Regions from separate parts of the Rahnella sp. Larv3_ips genome, predicted to be linked through region 3. Evidence: predicted binding sites of a transcription regulator. Region 3 holds the regulator's gene; each other region holds the start of a gene.
The links. Region 3 encodes PurR, which represses purine synthesis genes. Its sites were predicted from a motif close to CANGCAAACGTTTGCNTG; they were not measured.

Region 1 (5,885 bases), on a different contig from region 3:
GAGCTGATGCGCTCGATGCCATCCGGATAGGTCGCGGAGAACAACAGCGTCTGACGGGCTGGCGGTGTATAGCTGACCACATCTTCGATATCTTCGCTAAAGCCCATATCCAGCATGCGATCGGCTTCGTCCAGCACCAGCACTTTCAGCTGATCCAGTTTCAGGGTGCCTTTACGCAAATGTTCCTGGATGCGGCCCGGCGTGCCCACAACAATGTGTGGCTGACGAACCAGAGATTCCAGCTGTGGCCCGATGGACTGGCCGCCGCACAGGGTCAGGATTTTGATGTTCTGGGTGAATCGCGCCAGACGACGTAACTCTTTACTGACCTGATCCGCCAGTTCACGGGTCGGACACAGCACCAGCGCCTGCGCGTAGAACTGTGCCACGGTGATGCTGTTCAGCAGGCCGATACCGAAGGCTGCCGTTTTACCGCTGCCGGTTTTAGCTTTCGCCAGGACGTCCTGACCTTGCAGGATGGCAGGCAGAGAAGCGGCCTGAATCGGGGTCATTTCGGCATAACCCAGTTCGGTCAGGTTAGAAAGTTGCTCAGCGGGCAATGTCAGGGCTGAAAAGGAATGCGTGCTCAAGGCGATAACTCTTTATGTGAGGCAAAAATCAGGGCAGCGGCAGAAGGTCTGACGCCATGGTTTGGCTAAATGATAACAGAGACGCCCGCCGACTGCCTTAAACGGCAGAAAACGGACTGAAAAAATCCGCACATGCCCTGGCCGGATTGCGTCGCTGAAATCGTTTAAGATGCGGCGCAATCGTTTTCGTATGGCATAAATTCAGATATACTGCGCGCCGAAATTCTCATTTTTCTTCATCACAGATCTGGGTACGAAGCTATGTTAACCATTGGTACTGCACTGCGCACCGGCGCCACCCGCGTCATGTTGTTAGGCTCTGGCGAACTCGGTAAAGAAGTGGCGATCGAATGCCAGCGTCTTGGCCTGGAAGTGATCGCCGTCGATCGTTACGCTGATGCACCGGCGATGCAGGTCGCTCACCGCAGCCATGTCATTAATATGCTGGACGGCGACGCCCTGAAACAGGTGATTGAAAGCGAACGCCCTGATTTCATCGTGCCGGAAATCGAAGCTATCGCCACCAGCATGCTGGTTGAACTGGAAAAACAGGGTCACAACGTGGTGCCTTGCGCTGAAGCGACGCGCCTGACCATGAATCGCGAGGGTATTCGTCGCCTGGCCGCAGAGACGCTGCAATTGCCAACGTCGAGCTACCAGTTTGCCGATGATGAAGCGTCTTTCCGCCAGGCGGTAGACGCAATCGGTTACCCGTGCATCATCAAACCGGTGATGAGCTCCTCCGGTAAAGGCCAGAGCCTGATCCGTGGCGCAGACCAGCTGCAATCCGCATGGGATTATGCGCAGCAAGGCGGCCGTGCTGGCGGCGGGCGCGTGATTGTTGAAGGGCTGGTAAAATTTGATTTCGAAATCACGCTGCTGACCATCAGCGCCGTTGACGGCATCCACTTCTGCGCGCCGATCGGCCATCGTCAGGAAGACGGGGATTACCGTGAATCCTGGCAGCCGCAGCAGATGACCGAACTGGCGTTACAGCGCGCGAAAGACATCGCCGAAAAAGTGGTGAAAGCCCTGGGCGGTAAAGGCCTGTTTGGCGTCGAACTGTTTGTGTGCGGCGACGACGTGGTCTTCAGCGAAGTGTCACCGCGCCCGCACGATACCGGCATGGTGACGCTGATTTCTCAGGATCTCTCTGAGTTTGCCCTGCACGTTCGCGCCTTCCTCGGCCTGCCGGTGGGCAATATCCGCCAGTTCGGCCCTTCCGCCTCTGCCGTGATCCTGCCTGAACTGACCAGTAACAACGTGACTTTCAGCGGTCTGGAAAATGCACTGACCGGATACAATCAGATCCGCCTGTTCGGTAAACCGGAAATCAGCGGTAAACGCCGTCTGGGTGTGGCGCTGGCCATTGCCGAAAATGTGGAAGATGCCGTCGCGCAGGCGAAGCTGGCCGCCGCCGCCGTGAGTGTGAAAGGCTAATCTCAGTCAGTTCATCCCGAAAAAAAGCCGGACACCTGTACAGGGTCCGGCTTTTTTTCATCACGAGATCGGCTCTTATGAAGCGTCTCAGGTTCGAATGTTATTCGTCTTCGTCATCAAAAATGACGGTCACGCGATCGCCTTTATGCGTTTCACGGATTTCTGCCGCAACGGTGGCAATGGCTTCGCCGCTGCTCATGCCGTTTTCCATTAACTGGCGGATACGATCGGCGGCCTGTTCTTGTTCGTTATGTGAAAGTGAAGGCATACCTGTCAGCATAGGAAATTCCTGTTGTACGTGTTGGATGAGGCAAGAGAGAAGCAACACCCGCAGGCTGCGGGGTTGCACAGTATACGCCTTATTCACGCAAATCGCCTGCGCTGGTTTCCGGGGGCCTGATCTATGTTAGGATCACAGGTCTGTTACATCATTTATCGCGCCAGAGAAACTGAAACCCGCCATGCAACCCGCTCACTCCGTTGTTCATCATTCGTTGCCCTATCAGCCAGATGCCTTGCTGACGCTGTTCGCGCCACTTTCTGCGTTGCCCTGGGCCATGTTGCTGCACTCGGGTGCCGCACAGCATCAGCATAACCGCTTCGACATTCTGGTGGCGGATCCGCAGATAACGCTGACCACGCGCGGCAACGTCACCCTGGTTGAGCAAAACGGCAGCGTGGCATCGCGGGAAGAAGATCCGTTCAGCCTGCTGGAAGAGCAGCTTTCGGCCAGCGGATTACAGGCAACCAGCGCGGATGATTTTCCTTTTCAGGGCGGCGCGCTGGGTCTGTTTGGCTATGATTTAGGCCGTCGTGTCGAGACACTGCCGGATATCGCACAGCGCGATATTCATCTGCCGGACATGGCCGTCGGCATTTATGACTGGGCGCTGATCGCCGATCATCATTTACAACGTCTGACGCTGGTCTGTCATGGCGATGTGCAGGCACGTCTGCGCTGGCTCGAAGCGCATGCGCAGCCGGTAAATACCGCGTCTTTTCGCCTGAATGCGCCCTGGCAGGCGAACATGAGCCGCGGGGAATACGGCGAGAAATTCCGCCAGATTCAGGAATATATTCACAGCGGTGACTGTTATCAGATCAATCTGGCGCAGCGTTTTTCAACTGATTATCAGGGAGATGAATGGCAGGCTTTCCTGCGGCTGAATCAGGCCAACCGCGCGCCGTTCTCGGCATTTCTGCGCTTGCCGGAAAACGCCGTGCTCAGCCTTTCGCCGGAACGCTTTATCTGGCTGAGGAATAAGCAGATCCAGACCCGCCCTATCAAAGGCACGTTGCCGCGCTGTGAAGATCCGCAGGAAGATGCCCGTCAGGCTGAACGTCTGGCCGCGTCGGAAAAAGATCGGGCCGAAAATCTGATGATCGTCGATTTACTGCGTAATGACATCGGCCGCGTAGCGACGCCCGGCACCGTGCGTGTTCCCGAACTGTTTGTGGTCGAGCCTTTCCCGGCTGTTCATCATCTGGTCAGCACCATTACCGCGCAGTTACCCGACGACTGCCACGCCAGCGCCCTGCTCCGTGCCTGCTTCCCTGGCGGATCGATTACCGGTGCGCCGAAAGTACGCGCGATGGAAATCATCGAAGAACTCGAGCCGCAGCGACGAAACGGTTACTGCGGCAGTATTGCTTACCTCAGTTGTTGCGGCACCATGGACAGCAATATCACTATCCGCACGTTGCTTACCGAGCAGGGGAAAATCTACTGCTGGGCAGGCGGCGGCATCGTTGCAGACAGTCAGGAACAGGCCGAATATCAGGAGACGTTCGATAAAATTGCCCGCATCCTGCCACAGTTAGGAGACGTACAGCCGTGACGTTGCTGGAACAACAGCCGACCTTGCAGGCATTTTCGCCCGCCGTGGAAGATTTTATTCTGCGCTTTCAGTTGCAGCAGCCGCGCCTGCCCGCACAACATTTGCGCGGAACCCGTCATGCCGCGGTGTTGATCCCCATTATTTGCCGTGAAGAACCGACCATTTTGCTGACCCGGCGATCAGACAGCCTGCGCAAGCACCCCGGCCAGGTGGCGTTTCCCGGCGGCGCAGCCGATGCCACCGACGCGTCGATTATTGCCACCGCGCTGCGCGAGGCGCAGGAAGAAGTCGCAATCCCGCCCGAACAGGTGCACGTGTTAGGCACGCTGGCACCGCAGGACAGCAGCAGCGGGTTTCAGGTGACCCCGGTCATTGGCCTGTTACCGGTGGATGTGACATTCCACCCGCAGGAAGACGAGGTGGCAGAGCTGTTCGAAATGCCGCTGCAGGAAGCGTTCGATCTGGCCCGCTATCACTCTCTGGATATTCATCGCAGAGGGATCCACCACCGGGTGTATTTATCCTGGTATCAGCAACAATTTGTCTGGGGACTTACCGCGTCGATCATTCGTCAGCTGGCCCGGCAGGTTAAAGACTGACCTCACTGGTTACACATCGATCACACTTTCGCATCAAATAAGTTTATTTCATGCGAAAAATGAAACTATTGGTCTTAACCCCTTTTACACTATGGATCTACCCATAAGATCAGATCTCCCCTCGGGGCCAGATTTCAGTTATGGGTGTCAGGGATCCCGTTCCCTGCCGTTATCAATTACAGGAGTATTCGACGTGATTAGCGTTTTCGACATGTTCAAGGTCGGGATTGGCCCTTCCAGTTCCCATACTTTGGGCCCGATGAAAGCAGGCAAACAGTTCGCTGATGACCTGCTCGAACAGGGCATGATGCCTGCCGTTACGCGTGTCGCCGTGGACGTTTTTGGCTCCCTGTCACTGACAGGTAAAGGCCACCACACAGATATCGCCATTATTTTAGGTCTGGCGGGTAACCAGCCAGATACCGTCGACATCGACGGTATTCCCCACTTTATCCGCGACGTTGAGCAACGTCAGCGTTTGCCGCTGGGTGAAACGCAGCACGAAGTCGATTTCCCGCGCGACACGGGCATGGTTTTCCGGAGCGAGAATTTACCGCGTCATGAAAACGCCATGCAGATCCACGCCTTTGCCGGTGACAAGCTGGTTTACAGCAAAACCTACTACTCCGTCGGCGGCGGTTTTATTGTCGATGACGAGCATTTCGGCCAGCCGGTGCTGGATGAAGTGGCGGTGCCTTTCAGCTTTAATTCGGCCAGTGAAATGCTGGCGAAGTGCAAAGAAAATGGCCTGTCGCTGTCCGGCATGATGATGAAAAACGAGCTGGCGCAGCACAGCAAACAGGAAATCGAGCAGTATTTCGAGAAAATCTGGCACACCATGCAGGCCTGTATCGATCGCGGTTTAAACACGGAAGGCGTGCTTCCCGGCCCGCTGCGTGTCCCCCGCCGCGCCTCGGCACTGCGCCGGATGCTGGTATCAAACGACCAGCTGTCAAAAGACCCGATGAACGTCATCGACTGGGTGAACATGTTTGCGCTGGCTGTGAATGAAGAAAACGCAGCCGGCGGACGCGTGGTTACTGCACCGACGAACGGTGCCTGCGGGATTGTTCCTGCGGTGCTGGCGTACTACGACAAATATATTCAGTCGGTCAGCCCGGACATTTATCTGCGCTATTTCCTGACGTCCGGCGCCATCGGTATTCTTTATAAGATGAATGCCTCTATTTCCGGGGCTGAAGTCGGGTGCCAGGGCGAAGTCGGCGTCGCCTGTTCTATGGCCGCTGCCGGTCTGACAGAATTGCTGGGCGGAAGCCCGGAGCAGGTCTGCGTCGCCGCAGAGATCGGGATGGAGCACAACCTCGGTCTGACCTGCGATCCTGTCGCCGGTCAGGTTCAGGTGCCGTGTATTGAGCGTAATGCGATTGCCTCGGTGAAAGCCATTAACTCAGCACGCA
Region 2 (5,885 bases), 1.1 Mb from region 3:
CGGGTTTTCAACACCAGCTGGCTGGAGGAAACATCCAGCACCGCAAGCGTAGCGTTGATCACGTCGAACAGACGCTGACGGGCTTTTTGCGCATCCACGGTTTTTGGTGGCGCATATTCCTGCACCACGACTTTACTGCCGTAGCGGTCAACCGCCACGTTGTAATCCGGCAAATCAGCGTCATACAGGCGATAGCATTCGATCCCCTGCTGTTTGGCCCATTTTTCCAGCTTTTTGACGTTCTTACGCAGACGGTTGGCATAGTCTTCTGCCATCTGCACGCCCGCAGCACCGGTTGGGTTTTCCGACAACTGATAGTTTTTCTGCACGCATTCCAGCGGTCCGTTCTTCGCTTTGAACTGGCGATCGGCGCGCAACTGCACACAGCTCAGCAGCTCAGGCGATGCGCTGAACAGGGACAACTGCCAGCCGCCAAACTGCATCTTCATGATGCGGCCCAGCTGATTATGCAAGGCAATCAGCGCCGGTTCACTTTCCAGACGCTCGCCGTATGGCGGGTTACTGATAACAGTACCGGTCGGGCCTTCAGGCAACGGATTAACCAGTTTGCCCACTTCAGCCGCTTCGAAGCTGATAATTTCTGACACGCCGGCGCGACGGGCGTTGGAGCGCGCCATCTCGATCACACGGCGGTCGATATCAGAACCGAAGAAACGAGAGGACGTTTCCTGCACAGCGCGGCGGGTACGAACCTGCGCTTCCGTTGTCAGTTCACGCCACAGCTCGGTATCGAATTTGTTCCACCCGGTGAAACCCCAGTGTGGACGGTGCAGACCCGGCGCACGATCGGCGGCGATCATTGCGGCTTCAATCAGCAAGGTGCCTGAACCACACATCGGATCCAGCATCGGTGTGCCCGACTGCCAGCCGGAGCGCATCACGATAGCGGCAGCCAGATTTTCTTTCAGCGGTGCCTGACCGGCAAGGTCACGGTAGCCACGCTGATGCAGGCCTTCGCCGCTCAGATCCAGCGCGACGCTGGCGGTATCACGTTGCAGAAATACGTTTACGCGGATGTCAGGCAACTGCTTCGCCACATTCGGACGTTCATCCATTTTGCGGGTAAAGCTGTCAACGATGGCGTCTTTCACTTTCAGCGCACCGTACTGACTGTTGCGGATTTCGTCGTTCAGGCCGCTGAAATGCACCGCGAAGGTTTTATCAACGCTGAAAATTTCCGGCCAGTCGATGGCCATCACGCCAAGATAAAGATCTAAGTCACTGTGGACTTTAAATTCGTTCAGAGGCAGCAGGATGCGCGAAGCCAGGCGGCTCCACAGCAAGCTTTTATACATCAGGCGATCGTCACCTTCAAAATGCACCCCTCCCTGCACAACTTTGCAGGCTTGCGCACCCAGCGTTTCCAGTTCGCTTTTTAACAGTTCTTCCAGTCCACGCGCCGTGCTGGCAAACAAAGAGTTCATATCGACATATCACCAAAAATAAAATTGTTGCGCATTATAGCTAATCCCGGGCGCTTGTCATAAAGTCTCTGGTTCTCTTTTAAGATCGAAAATCAGAGAGGCGATGTTAAGTGCCCATTCTTTCACGTTTATTTGTTCACCCGATAAAATCCATGCGTGGCCTGCAAGTGTCTCATTCGCTGGTCACCGCAACGGGTCTGGCGTTTGATCGCCAGTTTATGCTGACCGACCCTCAGGGCATGTTTATTACCGCCCGCCAGTATCCGAATCTGGTGTTGTTCACCCCGGTTCTGTTACCCGATGGCCTGATGATTGTCCCGCCGGAAGGTGAGAGCATCAGCGTCAAATTCAGTGAATTCAACGGCCAGAATCAGCCGACAGAAGTCTGGGGCAATCAGTTTACCTCACTCATCGCGCCAGAACCGGTAAATCGCTGGTTGAGTGGTTATTTAAAGCGTGATGTTCAGTTGCGCTGGGTAGGTGACGAACCGACCCGCCGGGTCAAAAAACATCCTGAAGTGCCGCTTTCGTTTGCCGACGGATTCCCGTATTTACTGATCAATGAAGCTTCGATGCAGGATTTACAACGTCGCTGTCCGGGTGGCGTCCGAACGGAGCAGTTCCGCCCTAATATCGTTGTGAGCGGCGCAGAAGCTTACGCCGAGGACACGTGGCAGACGATCCGTATCGGCGAAGTGATCTTCGATCTGGTGAAACCTTGCAGCCGCTGTATTTTCACTACCGTCAGTATTGAGCGAGGGCGTAAACATCCGGGCGGGGAGCCGCTGAAAACCCTGCAAAGCTACCGTACGGCCAGCGACGGCGATGTGGATTTCGGTCAGAACATGATTGCCCGCAATTCCGGCGTGATCCGCGCTGGTGACAGCGTGGAGATCCTGACGACTAAACCGCCCCGCCCTTACGGCGCGGGTCAAGTGATTGAAAGTGTTGAAGCACCTAAAAACAGCGCACAGACTCTGACCATTAATTATCAGGGCACCGAATTTACCGGCAACAATCAGCAGATTTTACTCGAGCAGCTGGAGTTACAGGGGTTACGCATCCCTTATTCATGCAGGGCGGGAATTTGCGGAGCCTGTAAAATGACGTTGAAAGACGGGCAGGTGTCACCGCTGAAAGAAAGTGCGGTAGGTAAAGACGGGACGATTCTGGCGTGCAGTTGTATTCCGGCCTCGGATATCGTGCTCAGCTAGAACTGTTTGAATTGGGAAATTTGAGTTCGGAAAGAACAGGCGGTTTTATCAGAGCGTCGCTGATAAAGGATTACACCGCCTGGTCATACACATCGCGGCTGCTGGTTCTGATCGTTGCGGGCATCAGCCGGTCATGCATGATTTTAATCGCATCCCCGAGCACCATGCCGCGCCCTGCCACTGTCAGCCTTTCCTGCGCCAGTAAGCACAAGCTCGCATTATCGCCTGATTCAACAATCAGCAGCGTGGCCTGTTCGCCGCTTTCCATCACCTGCACGTGTGCAAGCTGGCCGTTACCCGGCTGGAACGGACGAACCTGCTGACTGAAATGCCAGCTCTTGGGCATCAGCGGCTTTAAAAAACGAAAAGCGACCAGAGCGTTTAATACTAATTCGGCGCGCTGCTCTGCCCCGAGTTTAATCTGTTTACATTGTTCTTCGAAATCGAAATACAGCGCCGCATCATCGACGCAAAAAGTCATTTCGCCAAAAGCATCAGGCGTGAGCATTTTAGCCGGAAAACGGGAACGGAAAATCATGCCATTGGCGAGATCCAACATCAGTCGGTCATGTTCAGCATCAAAATACCAACGCCAATTATCATCTGGTTTGATTTTCATTTCGTCATCCTGTTCACCCTCAATGCCCGCAATCTGACTTCATTACCTGCTATCCCGATAAGAATAGATTTTTTTATAATGAAAAGAAATCAGACAAATCCTGAGCCTGAATTAAACTCAGTGGACAAAATATAGACGAGCCGGGTTAATAAATAAACCCCTGACTCGTCATGAGGAAGAAAAATATTAGATGTGGGTAACAATATCTTTGATCAGACCAGGGCCTTTGAAGATAAATCCGGAATAGATTTGAATTAAGGATGACCCGGCAGCCATCTTTTCACGCGCAGCGGTTAATGAATCAATCCCGCCCACGCCAATAATAGGCAGACGGCCTTGTAATTCATTCGACAACATGCGGATGATTTCTGTACTGCGAAGCTGTACCGGACGCCCGCTGAGGCCACCGACCTGCTCACAATAATTAAGCCCCTGAACGAGTTTACGATCGAGCGTGGTGTTAGTCGCAATTACGCCATCCATATTATGACGCACCAGACTGTCAGCTATTTGGATCAATTCTTCCTGAGAAAGATCGGGCGCGATCTTCACGGCAACAGGAACATATTTCTGATGACGCTGTTGGAGTTCGAGCTGTTTATTCTTGATCGCTGCCAGTAAATCATCCAGCGCTTCGCCGTATTGCAGCGAACGTAATCCCGGTGTGTTGGGGGATGAAATATTCACGGCGATATAGCCCGCATACGGATATACCTTCTCCATACAGGTCAGATAATCGTCTTTGCCCTGCTCGACCGGCGTATCTTTATTCTTACCGATATTAATGCCAATGATGCCGCCAAAATGGGATTTTTTGACGTTATTGACCAGATTATCAACACCGTGGTTATTAAAGCCCATGCGGTTAATCAGGCCTTCCGCTTCCACTATACGGAATAAACGCGGTTTATCATTGCCGTCCTGCGCACGCGGAGTCACGGTTCCGACCTCAATAAATCCAAAGCCCATCGCACCAAACGCATCAATACATTCGCCATCTTTATCAAGACCGGCGGCCAGCCCTAGCGGGTTTTTAAAAGACAGCCCCATACAGTTCACCGGTTTCGTCGGTACTGACTGGCGGATCAAAAATTCAAGGGGTGTGCCGGAAATACGGCTCAGCTGACGAAAGGTTAACTCGTGGGCGCGCTCTGGATTGAGCTGAAACAGTGCTTTCCTGATAAGAGGATAATACATGGAGACTCCTGGATTCCCGGTGGCTAGACGGGGCAGTATTATCGACTAACCGCCGGTCAATTGGAAACGATAACCGGCCAATTGCCGTAATAAATGCCCACGCGCGCAAACGATTACTTTTTCTTTACTTCTGATTCACGTTTTCTTCCGTTTCTGCCTCAGGGTGCCCCTCCCGCTGAGGGCGCTTTATCCGTTTTACGACTATTGATAGCCAAAATTGAGATTTCCGCTCCGCCGCCTCTGCCTGTTACGTTAATTTCACTTTGTTAATGAAAATAATGGTTCTATAACTATTTGTTATAAGGAATAGAGATGCGCGTTATAACTCTGGCAGGCAGCCCGCGACAACCCTCCCGCTCTTCTTCCCTGCTGGCGCTCAGTCACCAGTGGCTGGCGAGCCGTGGCGTGGAGGTCTTCACCTACAACCTTCAGGATTTTTCTGCCGATGACCTGCTGTTTGCAAATTTCTCCAGCCCGCAGCTGAAACAACTGATTGCCGAGCTGGCTAGTGCGGATGGTTTGATTGTCGCGACGCCGGTCTATAAAGCGTCGTTTTCAGGTGCGTTAAAAACGCTGCTGGATATGCTGCCGGAACGCGCACTGGATCACAAAGTCGTTCTGCCCCTGGCCACGGCGGGTTCCATCGGCCACATGCTGGCGGTGGATTACGCACTCAAACCGGTGCTCGCTTCGCTGAAAGCGCAGGAAGTTCTGCAAGGTGTTTTCGCCGATGACAGCCTGATCACTGATTATCAAACGTTCCCGGCCACGCTGGACCCGGCACTGGCCGAGCGTCTTAACGAATCGCTGGAAAACTTCTATCTGGCACTCAGCCGCCGCCGTCCGGTTGCCACGCCCGCAGCCTCTCTTTCAGCGCAAGTTCTGCGCGTCTGACAAAAAGGAATTCGCCATGACTGCGTCATTTTCGTTCTCTTTATCGTCTCTTCGCCGTCTGCCGGTGGTCGCCAGCTTGCTCACCAGCCTGCTCCTCAGCGGTTACGCGGTGGCTGACGAAAAGGCGCCGGAGCAACTTCGCATCGCCTATCAGAAAGGCTCAGTTGGTCTGGTGCTGGCAAAATCGCACAAATTACTGGAAACACGTTTTCCGAATACCAAAATCACCTGGATTGAGTTCCCGGCTGGGCCGCAAATTCTGGAAGCCCTTAACGTCGGCAGTATCGATTTAGGCGGCACCGGTGATCTCCCCCCGCTGTTCGCTCAGGCGGCGGGCGCCGATTTGCTCTATATCGGTTCGGAACCGCCGAAGCCGAAAGCCGAAGTCATTCTGGTTGATGAAAACAGCCCGATCAAAAGCGTCGCCGATCTGAAAGGTCACAAAGTGGCGTTTCAGAAAGGCTCAAGCTCGCATAATTTGCTGATCCGCGCCCTGCAACAGGCCGGGCTAAAACT
Region 3 (5,885 bases):
TAGAGCATAAATCCAAAGGAGGGTTTCATTATTGTCTCGTTAATTTATGTATTGCAGATGATGTGATGCAGAAAACAGTTGGGATGCAGAGTTTAACGCTTTGATAACAGTCTTGTGAAACGCTAATATTTGCAATCTGCTGTGAAAAATATTGAAGGCTAAGTGATGTGGTCAGAATACGCCCTTGAAGTGGTTGATGCGGTAGCACGTACCGGTAGTTTCAGCGCAGCAGCGCAGGATCTTCACCGTGTGCCTTCTGCCATCAGCTATACCGTTCGTCAGCTGGAGAACTGGCTGGCTGTTCCTTTGTTTGAACGGCGTCACCGTGACGTGGTGCTGACGCCTGCCGGAAAAGTTTTCGTTGATGAAGCACGGATTCTGACAAAAAAAATGATAGCTACGCGTCGGCAGTGCCAGCAGGTCGCAAACGGCTGGCGTGGCGAGCTGCGGGTGGCGGTAGACCGAATTGTGAAACCCGCCAGAACGCGGCGGCTGGTGCTCGATTTCTACCGTCATTTCCCCGATACGGAACTTATCATTCATTCCGAAGTATTTAACGGCGTCTGGGATGCGCTGGTCGATGGCCGCGCAGACGTGGCAATTGGCGCGACGCGGGCGGTGCCGGTGGGCGGGCGTTTCAGTTTTCGCGATATGGGTTTTATGGACTGGCACTGTGTCGTCAGCCCTCAGCATCCGCTTGCGCAGCTCTCCGGCGCGCTGAACGATGATCAACTGCGGCCTTATCCGGCGCTGTGTCTGGAGGATACTTCGCGCACCTTACCCAAACGTGATACCTGGACGCTGGATAATCAGCGGCGCCTGGTCGTGCCTGACTGGACTTGCGCGCTGGAGTGTCTGAGCGAAGGTTTATGCGTAGGGATGATGCCGGTTCATCGCGTGAGTCATCAGATTGAACAGCAAAAATTACAGGTTCTGGCGCTGGAGAATACCTTCCCTGACAGCCCGTGTTGCCTGACGTGGGATCAGAGTAACTCCTCTCCTTCGCTGGCCTGGCTGCTGGAATACATGGGCGATACAGAAACGATGAATCAGGAATGGTTACGGGATTAGAAAATAAACATCCACCTCTCCGGGAGGCGGATGTTTACTGGTGTTATAAATGTTTGGTCAGAACGTAACTCTTACGCCCGCATTGGCCTGCCAGGAGTCAATACCCTCATCGTCGCTGCTTAAACGCTGCTGATACCGGAAGCCAGTATTGACCGGGACGAGAAAAAACGCCTGCACAGGCAGGCGTCAGATTTTTGTTAACGGCGATAATCGCGGAAAGGGCCGTCGGCTACTGAACGGCGCTCGACCAGTTTGGGATGAACCTCAATGGTCTGTGATTCTTCACGTTTACTGATAATTCTGTCCAGCAGCATGGTAAACGCCATTTCGCCCAGACGCTCTTTCGGCTGATGCACAGTGGTTAACGCCGGAGAGAAATAACGCGCATTTCGCACATTGTCATATCCGATCACCGAAATATCCTGCGGTACGCGTAAACCGAGCTCATCTGCGGCACAGATAGCCCCCATCGCCATCACATCACCGCCACAGAAAACAGCAGTAGGGCGCTGTTTCTGCATCAGGATTTTGTGCATCGCCTGATAACCCGATTCCGGTTCGAAATCACCCTGAACCACCCACTCTTCGCGCAGAGGAATGTTAGCTTCGTTCAGCGCCTTGACGAAACCCTGGAAACGACCACCACCGGTATTACGTGCCAGTTGCCCTGGGATCACGCCAATATCACGATGCCCGCGTTCAATCAGATAACGACCGGCCATATAACCGCCTTCGAAGGCGTTATCGATAATGCTGTCAGTGAAGTTTTTGCGCGCCTCGCCCCAGTCCATGACGACCATCGGAATGGAGCGGTATTCTTCCAGCATATTCAGCAGTTCATCCGGATATTCCGCGCACATTACCAGCAAGCCGTCGACGCGTTTTTGCGCCAGCATTTGCAGATAGGCCTGCTGTTTCTCCAGATTATTATGCGAGTTACACAAAATCAGCGTGTAGCCTTTGGAGAAACAGCTGTTTTCAACGGCTTCAATGACTTCGGCAAAGTAGGGCGCTTCACTTGAGGTCGCCAGCAGGCCAATGGTTTTGGTGTTATTGACCTTCAGGCTGCGCGCAACGGCGCTTGGCGAGTAGTGAAGCTCTTTGATAGCCAGCAGAACCGCGGTTTTGGTGTCTTCGGCGACGAAACGTGTTTTATTGATGACGTGCGACACGGTTGTGGTGGAAACGCCAGCGCGCTTAGCGACATCTTTAATCGTTGCCATGTAAACAATGACTCCTGAACTCACGTGTTTCAGCACGTTAGCATTATGTTAATCGTTTGCTTGCGTGGATTTCACTGCGGGCTTTTAAAAAGGCAGTGAAATCGTTGGGTGGATTCGTCAGAGTGAGGCGCAAAACGCTCTCGGGTGAAATCGACCGGCACACAGGCGTGGTAACCGACAATTTTCTCTTATAATGCAGCAAAGTGGAAGTGTTATTGTGGAATATCGCGCATGAATCAACGCGGGATTTTAGCGATGAAGTATGAGAAAATGCGTTGGCACACATTTTATGTGGCTTAATGAAACGCCACAATTGATCCGTAAGGGGGTTTTATGGACAGTAATCTGAAATTGTCGTTGATTACCACCGTTTGCGCGTTGCTTATGATTATCGCTTTCAGCTTCACCGCAGTGATGAACTAAAAGCTCTGTCATCGGGCAACAAAAAGGGCGAACCCTTATACAGGGATCGCCCTTTTCAATTTTTGCACACTGACCCTTTTCGCCGACATTCTTCCCTGCACAAACGCTTCGTTAAATGCTATTCAGTGATGATTAGCGGAACTTCAAATTTAACGAACTGCTTATTATCGGATCGTTTTTGGGGTCATTACCCGACGTGCACCTACATAATGATCTTGCCAGTAATCGTCGCCCAGTGAGGTAATTTTGATGTCTTCACCGGTACGCGGAGACTGAATAAACTTGCCGTTACCGACGTATACCCCGACATGGTCCGCGGCACCGCGGTTATTAATTCTAAAGAAGACCAGATCGCCGGACTCCAGTTCACCGCGTTTCACCGGTGCGGCATCGCGCAGGTGGTACATCTCGTTAGCGGTGCGTGGCATTTTGATACGAATCAGATCTTTGTACGCGTAATACACTAAACCACTGCAATCGAAACCGGTATTGGGTGAGGTACCACCCCAGCGATAAGGTTTGCCGACCTGATGCATCAGCTTGGTCATCGCCGTTTGCTGAGCATGCTGATAACGTTTCTTGTGGGTCGCGCTTAACGTAATGGGCTTGCTGTCTTCTTCGGCTAATTTCTTGCCTTTTCGGTGTCGGCCATACGCTTCTTTCTTGCTGGTCTTTACAGTGGCGTTTTTCGCCAAAGCCCGGGTTTTACTTTTCTTATCTGCTTTGGTTTCAGCTCTGGTGGTTTTGAGTGTTTTTTCTTTCTTACTCTCGGCCTTACTTTCAGCTCGCGTCGTTTTAACTGTTTTGACAGAAGAGGCCTTTCGCGTCACCAGTTCGGTGCTTTTGACTCTCTTCCTGGCATTTTTTTCCTGACTCTGTTGTTCTTTCACCGGTGCCACTTTGGTTTTTTTAGTGGTTTTCGCTGCAACCGTTTTTCGCTTTCGACGTTCCTCAGGGGCAACCTGATTAACATGACTCTTTCGCTGATCGGCAGAAACACGACTCTGCGGTGACGCATGAGCAATATTCAGAAACAGCTGGGTAAAGAGCAGCACAAAAAGCGTGAACAGTAAGCGCATAGCTTCGTTACCATAGGTGGTTAGGTTAAACATCAGAGATGTCAGAGTATTGCCTAAAAGAACCAGACAAAACAGCACGAATTGCATCGATTCTAGATCATATTGTGAGAAAAAGTTAATAGCTTTTAAAACGTCGAAATAAACGCCATTTTTAGTGAATAAAATGACCGTTTTTCAGTAGGTTAATATTTGTGTTAAACCATGGCGAAATGCAAATCCCTGGTTAATGTCATCGCCAAAAATGTTATTCTCGATGAATCTTTATTTTAGTGAGCCCGCACGCAGGCACTTAAAATAGTGAAATAAAATGTCAGTATTGCGAAAGACCCTGCAAAAAATGGCGTTTTTATCTGATAGCTGCCATCGTTACAATAGAGGGCAATGTGATTCAGCACTTTTTTGTGCTGCGCGTGAAGAGTAATGACCGTGACAGCCTGTACCGGCTTGAGGAAGCAAGAAATGACCACTCCAACAATTGAAAAAATTCAGAAGCAAGTTTCTGAAAACCCGATTCTGCTGTACATGAAAGGCTCGCCAAAACTGCCAAGCTGCGGTTTTTCTGCACAAGCAGTTCAGGCATTGTCTGCCTGTGGTGAACGTTTCGCTTACGTCGATATCCTGCAGAACCCGGATATCCGCGCAGAGATGCCAAAATTTGCTAACTGGCCTACCTTCCCGCAGCTGTGGGTTGATGGTGAACTGGTCGGCGGTTGTGACATCGTGATTGAAATGTATCAGCGTGGCGAACTGCAACAGCTGATCAAAGAAACCGCTGAGAAATACAAATCTTCTGAATCTGAAGAGTAATCAGCAGCGGGAATTGGCGGCCTTCAGGGCAGCTGATGACAATAAAAAGAGCGACATTGCGTCGCTCTTTTTGTTTTTTATGCGTCCGGCCTGTTTGTCCGTCAGCGTATTCCTTCACGTCAACCGCTTACTGCTGATGTTCTTCTGATGCGGTTTCGTCTTCCTGCTCTTCGGCGCTGATGGCCAGCGGCCAGCCGCCCAGGCGCTTCCAGCGGTTTACCAGCTCGCAGAACAGTTCAGCCGTGCGCTCTGTGTCATACAAGGCGGAGTGCGCCTGGCTGCTGTCAAAGACCATCCCCGCGCTGATACAGGCTTTTGCCAGCACCGTCTGCCCGAGCACAAGCCCGCTCAGCGCTGCGGTATCAAAGGTCGCGAACGGATGGAACGGGTTACGTTTCAGCCCGGCGCGTTCGGCGGCGGCCATCAGGAAGCTGTGATCAAAATTAGCGTTGTGCGCCACGATGATCGCGCGGTTGCAGTTCTGCTCTTTCATCCCTTTACGGATGACTTTGAAAATCTCATGCAGGGCGTCATATTCGCTGACCGCACCACGCAACGGATTTGTCGGGTCGATACCGTTAAACGCCAGCGCCTCTGGCACCAGAATGGAACCTTCGAAAGGCTCGACGTGGAAATGGACCGTCTCGTCGCTTTCCAGCCAGCCGTCTTCATCCATTTTTAGCGTGATGGCTGCAATTTCCAGCAGCGCATCAGTTTTGGCATTGAATCCGGCAGTTTCAACATCGATCACTACCGGATAAAAACCACGAAAACGGCCTCTCAGGGCGTTAATGTCACTATTCTCGGCCATTAGTTTCTTATCTTTATCGAATTAAGCGCACATTATGACAAATTTTGCCGCGAGTTGCAGGCGTGTGGCGAATATTCGACATTTCAGTGGGCAAAAAAAAGGGCGCTTTCGCGCCCTGAGACTGCACGCAACGGATCAGTTGCCCAGACCCTGGCCTGCGTGTTTGGATTCGATCAGCTCGATTTTGTAGCCGTCCGGATCTTCAACAAAAGCGATAATGGTGGAGCCGCCTTTGACCGGGCCCGCTTCACGGGTGACTTTGCCACCTGCGTTACGGATGTCGTCGCAGGTTTGCGCCACGTTATCCACTCCTAACGCGATGTGCCCATAGGCAGTGCCCATGTCATAGCTGTCAACGCCCCAGTTGTAGGTTAACTCAATGACTGCGCCTTCGCTTTCATCCGTGTAGCCAACAAAAGCCAGCGAATATTTGTATTCCGTATTTTCACTGGTACGCAGCAGGCGCATGCC
Region 4 (5,885 bases), on a different contig from region 3:
ATTGTTGCCCGAAGAACTGAGCCGTTCGCTGATATCACTTCCTCAGGCGCTGCATTTGTTGCATCGCCCGCCGCCGGATATACAGCTGGCTGATCTTGAGAAAGGCCATCATCCGGCACAGCGCCGACTGATTATGGAAGAGTTACTGGCGCATAACCTCAGCATGCTGGCCGTTCGCGCGGGTACACAAAGTTATAAAGCGATGCCGTTACATCACGACGATCGCCTGAAAAAACAGTTCCTCGCCTCACTGCCGTTCAGCCCAACCGGGGCGCAAGAACGTGTTGTGACGGAAATTGAGCAGGATCTGGCAAAGAGTTACCCGATGATGCGTCTGGTTCAGGGCGATGTGGGTTCTGGTAAAACGCTGGTGGCGGCTCTCGCGGCACTTTGCGCTATCGCTCAGGGCCAGCAGGTCGGATTAATGGCACCGACAGAATTGCTGGCTGAACAGCACGCCAATAACTTCCGCCAGTGGTTCGAACCGCTGGGGATTCAGGTAGGCTGGCTGGCGGGCAAGCAAAAGGGCAAAGCCCGACAGGCGCAGCAGGATGCGATAGCCAGCGGTCAGGTTTCAATGGTGGTCGGGACTCACGCCATCTTCCAGGAGCAGGTACTGTTTTCTTCCCTTTCGCTGGTGATCATTGATGAACAACACCGATTTGGGGTGCATCAGCGTCTGGCGCTGTGGGAAAAGGGATTACAGCAGGGCTTCCATCCGCATCAGTTGATCATGACGGCAACGCCTATCCCGCGAACGCTGGCGATGACGGCCTATGCGGATCTCGATACCTCCGTGATCGACGAACTGCCGCCGGGCCGTACGCCGGTGACCACCGTCGCTATTCCTGACACCCGCCGCAGTGACATTATCAGCCGCGTCAAAAGTGCCTGCGAGCAGGAAAACCGACAGGCCTATTGGGTTTGTACGCTGATCGAAGAATCAGAAATGCTCGAAGCTCAGGCGGCAGAAGCGACCTGGGAAGGGCTGAAAGAAGCACTTCCGGCGCTCAATATCGGGCTGGTGCATGGTCGAATGAAAGCGCAGGAAAAGCAGGCCGTCATGCAGGCCTTCAAAAAAGGCGAAGTACAGCTTCTGGTGGCGACCACCGTCATTGAAGTCGGCGTTGACGTGCCGAATGCCAGCCTGATGATCATCGAAAACCCGGAGCGACTGGGTCTGGCGCAGCTGCATCAGCTGCGCGGCCGCGTTGGTCGTGGCGCAGTCGCATCCCATTGTGTTCTGCTATACAAAACGCCGCTCAGCAAGACTGCGCAGAAGCGTTTACAGGTTCTGCGTGACAGCAACGACGGCTTTGTGATTGCACAGCAAGATTTAGAAATCCGTGGTCCGGGAGAATTACTGGGCACGCGCCAGACGGGCAGCGCAGAGTTCAAAGTGGCCGATCTGCTGCGCGATCAGGCGATGATCCCGGATGTGCAGCGCATCGCACGCTATCTCCAGCAGCAATTCCCCGACCATGCTAAAGCACTGATTGAACGCTGGCTGCCGGAGCGCGTTCGTTACACCAACGCCTGACTTTCCCCTCAGAAAACATAATTAAAAATGATGTTTTCGAAGAATACATTCCTCCCGGTTTTGTTCAAAACGGCCTGCACTCTCTTTCTTCACTGGTTATTTGATGACCTTCACAGACTGGCACAAAGTCGGTAACCGGTTTCATACCCCGCATCTACACTGATGATAATTAAGGCAACCCTGTGTGATTTCTTCATCATAAGGCCATTATCATTATGAGCATCAGTCAGTCACTCTTTCAGTTTATAGAACAAAAAATCAGTCCGTTCGCGGCCCGGTTATCTTCTCAGCGGCACGTTATGGCCGTGCGTGACGGCTTTATTTCAGCAATGCCGTTTATGATTGTCGGATCGTTTTTACTCGTTTTCGTGCATCCTCCTTTTTCGCCGGAATCATCATGGGGGTTCGCCCGCAGCTGGCTGGCGTTGTCAGCGAAATATGAAGTCCAGATACTCACGCCGTTCAATATGACCATGGGCATCATGTCGATCTACATCGCCGCCTCGATTGCTTACAATCTGGCGAGAAGCTACAAACTGGATCCGTTTATGACGGCCATGCTGTCGCTCATGTCTTTCCTGCTGGTGGCGGCGCCACAGGTCGATGAAAAGATGTCAACGGTAGCGCTGGGCGGCGTGGGGATTTTCACCGCGATACTGGTGGCCATCTACGTTACCGAACTGACGCGGTTGCTGAAAAAATACAATATCGGCATACGACTGCCCGAGCAGGTTCCCTCGAACATCAAGCATTCGTTTGATCTGTTAATCCCCATTATTGCCGTCGTGATGACTCTTTTCCCCATCAGCTTACTGGTGCAGTCCGGGTTTGACATGTTGCTGCCACAGGCGATTATGGCGCTGTTCGAACCGCTGATTTCTGCCGCTGACTCCCTGCCTGCCGTACTTCTCGCGGTGCTGATTTGTCATTTGCTATGGTTTGCTGGAATCCACGGTTCTGCGATCGTTTCGGGCATGTTACAGGCTTTCTGGTTAACCAATCTCGGCCTCAATCAGACCGCTCTGGCCGCCGGATTGCCGATGACACATATCATGACCGAGGCTTTCTGGAATTTTCTGATCGTCATTGGTGGCTCCGGCGCAACGATGGGGCTGGTGTTACTGTTCTGCCGCAGTAAATCAGCGCATTTGCGCACCATGGGGAAACTGAGCCTGGTTCCCAGCTGTTTCAACATTAATGAACCAGTGATCTTCGGCACGCCGATCGTCATGAATCCGGTATTTTTCATTCCTTTCCTTCTGGCGCCGATGATCAATGCCGTGGTCGCCTATCTGGCTGTTTCAACCAACCTTCTGCCGCACATGATGTCTCTGGTTCCCTGGACATCTCCGGCACCGATTGGTGCGGCGTGGGCGATGGGCTGGGATTTCAAAGTTTCAATTCTGGTCATCCTGCTGATGGCGCTTTCCATGGTGATTTACTACCCATTCTTTAAAGTCTACGAGAAACAGTTACTGACGCAGGAGAAAGCCGCGGAGGATGAAAAAGTCTATACGGAGCAGGCAGACGCCCTGAATTAAGCCACGTTGAAAAGAGAACACGGGCGCGGAAACAGTCGTTTCTGCGCCCTTATTTTTTACAGAATCGCCGGGAAGACAGGCAACATCAGGAACAGCTTAATGACGATGGCATTGGCGATATCCAGGAAGAACGCCCCCACCATAGGGACAACCAGAAAAGCCAGATGCGAAGGGCCAAACTGATTAGTGATTGCCTGCATATTGGCAATCGCCGTCGGCGTGGCGCCCAGGCCAAACCCACAGTGCCCTGCCGCCAGAACGGCGGCATCATAGTTTTTGCCCATGACCCGGTAAGTGACAAAAATGGCGTAAAGCGCCATCGCAACAGTTTGCACCAGCAGAATTGCCATCATCGGTAACGCCAGCGACGCCATTTCCCACAGTTTCAGGCTCATCAGAGCCATCGCCAGGAATAACGACAAACTGACATTACCGAGCACCGACACTGCACGATCGAAGACGCGATAAAAACCCAGCCACGCCAGAAGATTGCTGAGGATCACGCCGACAAACAGGACGCAAACAAAGGTCGGGATTTCAAAGGCAGATCCCTGCAGCAATAACGAAATGTGGCTGCCAGCGGTAAGGCAGATGGCAATCAGCGCGATAGTTTCCACCAGCACCAGTGGCGTGATCATGCGGCCAATGGACGGTTTTTCAAATGCGCTGGGATCGGCCGCATCATCCTGAGAACCGTTCGGTGTGGAAGAGTGACTGACCAGATAGCGGGCAACCGGCCCGCCAATAATACCGCCAAGCACCAATCCGAAGGTCGCGCAGGCCATTGCCACTTCGGTCGCGCTTTCGAAACCATAGCGTTCGACGAAAACCTTGCTCCAGGCAGCGCCGGTGCCATGTCCGCCGGAAAGCGTGATAGAACCGGCCAGAAGGCCCATCAGCGGATCCATACCCAGCATTTTTGCCATTCCTATGCCGATGACGTTCTGCAGCAGCAGCAATCCGACGACAACAAATATCAGCAGCATCAGGCTCCTCCCCCCTGAACGCAGGCTGGCCAGATTGGCGTTAAGGCCGATGGTCGCGAAAAATGCCAGCATCAGGGGTTCTTTTAACGAGATATCAAATCCGATTTCCCAGCCCATGATCCGGTTGGCTAGCAGGAGCATCACGGCAACCAGTAAACCGCCCGCAACGGGTTCAGGAATGGTGTATTTCTTGAGAAGTTTGACCGACTGGACGCATTTGCGTCCTAAAAGGAGAACCAGCGTGGCAGCCACCAGCGTGCCGTAGGTATCGAGCTGAATCATTAAAGAACTCCATTTTGTATTAAATCCAATAAAATCATCTAATTATATGAATATCTGTAATTTCTTTTTTCCCAGAAACTGAATTAGAAGTCATAAAAGCGGCATCAGGCAAGAAAAACAGCGCATATAAGCCAACTTAACTCAAATATGTGGTTTTAAATTGCCATAAGCAAACGATTGCTTTTGTGGTCATTTTCAATAAAAATGCCCGCTTTGCCGCTTATTGGAATGCCACAACATGAGTACGCAAACCGCAGAACAAGAAACACAGCAACCTGAACTCTCCCGCCCGCCCAAAAGTGAACTGATTTACCGGCTCGAAGACCGGCCGCCGCTCCCGCAGACACTCTTTGCCGCCTGCCAGCATTTGCTGGCGATGTTTGTTGCGGTCATTACTCCGGCATTATTGATTTGCCAGGCGCTGGGATTGCCCGCGCAGGACACCCAGCACATCATCAGCATGTCGCTGTTTGCCTCTGGTCTGGCGTCCATTTTGCAGATTAAAACCTGGGGGCCGGTGGGTTCGGGCTTACTCTCGATTCAGGGAACAAGTTTTAACTTTGTGTCTCCGTTGATTATGGGTGGACTGGCGCTGAAAAATGGTGGCGCGGATGTGCCGACCATGATGGCCGCTCTGTTCGGTACGCTGATGCTGGCGTCCTGTACTGAGATCATTCTGTCCCGCTTCCTGCATCTGGCGCGCCGTGTGATCACCCCGCTGGTTTCCGGGATTGTGGTGATGATTATCGGTCTGTCGTTAATTCAGGTGGGGCTGACCTCGATTGGTGGCGGATACGCCGCAATGAGCGACCACACCTTTGGCGCACCGAAAAATCTGATGCTGGCTGCGGTTGTTCTGGTGGTCATTATTCTGCTGAACCGCCAGCGTAACCCGTACCTGCGGGTCGCTTCACTGGTCATCGCGATGGCGGTGGGCTATCTGGCGGCGTGGATGATGGGAATGTTGCCTACGGTTACGCCAGCGACGCAAACCAGCTGGATCACCTTCCCGACACCGTTGTACTACGGACTGGGAATTGACTGGAATCTGCTGATCCCGCTGATGCTGATCTTTATGGTCACGTCCCTGGAAACCATCGGGGATATCACTGCCACATCAGACGTGTCAGAGCAGCCGGTCAGCGGACCGCTGTACATGAAACGAATTAAGGGCGGCGTACTGGCAAACGGTCTGAACTCGATGCTTTCGGCGGTATTTAATACGTTCCCGAATTCCTGTTTCGGGCAAAACAATGGCGTGATTCAGCTGACCGGCGTTGCCAGCCGTTACGTAGGTTTTGTGGTGGCGCTGATGCTGATCGTACTGGGGCTTTTCCCTGCGGTCGCCGGATTCGTACTACACATTCCAGAGCCGGTTCTGGGTGGCGCGACTATCGTGATGTTTGGCACCATTGCCGCTTCCGGGGTGCGCATAGTGTCTCGTGAACGCCTGAACCGCCGCGCGATCATGATCATGGCGCTGTCTCTGGCCGTCGGCATGGGCGTTTCTCAGCAGCCGCTGATCCTGCAGTTTGC

Region 1: a site for PurR is predicted at 4,616-4,633, ahead of ED901_RS08665 (L-serine ammonia-lyase). Genes of this name have one in related genera too.
Region 2: a site for PurR is predicted at 4,578-4,595, ahead of pyrD (quinone-dependent dihydroorotate dehydrogenase). Genes of this name have one in related genera too.
Region 4: a site for PurR is predicted at 4,516-4,533, ahead of ED901_RS20820 (NCS2 family protein). Genes of this name have one in related genera too.

Annotation. Positions count from the first base shown of each region.
Region 1 is NZ_MJIB01000005.1:13,643-19,527, forward strand. It holds gene dbpA (ATP-dependent RNA helicase DbpA) at 1-590, opposite strand, end outside; gene purT (formate-dependent phosphoribosylglycinamide formyltransferase) at 852-2,030, shown strand; gene ED901_RS08650 (YoaH family protein) at 2,131-2,310, opposite strand; gene pabB (aminodeoxychorismate synthase component 1) at 2,492-3,868, shown strand; gene ED901_RS08660 (CoA pyrophosphatase) at 3,865-4,467, shown strand; gene ED901_RS08665 (L-serine ammonia-lyase) at 4,661-5,885, shown strand, end outside.
Region 2 is NZ_MJIB01000004.1:195,523-201,407, reverse strand. It holds gene rlmKL (bifunctional 23S rRNA (guanine(2069)-N(7))-methyltransferase RlmK/23S rRNA (guanine(2445)-N(2))-methyltransferase RlmL) at 1-1,445, opposite strand, end outside; gene ED901_RS03320 (YcbX family protein) at 1,556-2,659, shown strand; gene ED901_RS03315 (cell division protein ZapC) at 2,730-3,278, opposite strand; gene pyrD (quinone-dependent dihydroorotate dehydrogenase) at 3,465-4,475, opposite strand; gene ssuE (NADPH-dependent FMN reductase) at 4,788-5,369, shown strand; gene ED901_RS03300 (sulfonate ABC transporter substrate-binding protein) at 5,386-5,885, shown strand, end outside.
Region 3 is NZ_MJIB01000004.1:1,319,207-1,325,091, reverse strand. It holds gene punC (purine nucleoside transporter PunC) at 1-29, opposite strand, end outside; gene punR (DNA-binding transcriptional activator PunR) at 166-1,071, shown strand; gene purR (HTH-type transcriptional repressor PurR) at 1,269-2,294, opposite strand; gene ED901_RS08405 (YnhF family membrane protein) at 2,628-2,717, shown strand; gene ED901_RS08400 (C40 family peptidase) at 2,882-3,796, opposite strand; gene ED901_RS08395 (Grx4 family monothiol glutaredoxin) at 4,256-4,603, shown strand; gene rnt (ribonuclease T) at 4,731-5,414, opposite strand; gene gloA (lactoylglutathione lyase) at 5,550-5,885, opposite strand, start outside.
Region 4 is NZ_MJIB01000021.1:284,493-290,377, forward strand. It holds gene recG (ATP-dependent DNA helicase RecG) at 1-1,540, shown strand, start outside; gene ED901_RS20810 (PTS sugar transporter subunit IIC) at 1,756-3,081, shown strand; gene gltS (sodium/glutamate symporter) at 3,138-4,349, opposite strand; gene ED901_RS20820 (NCS2 family protein) at 4,588-5,885, shown strand, end outside.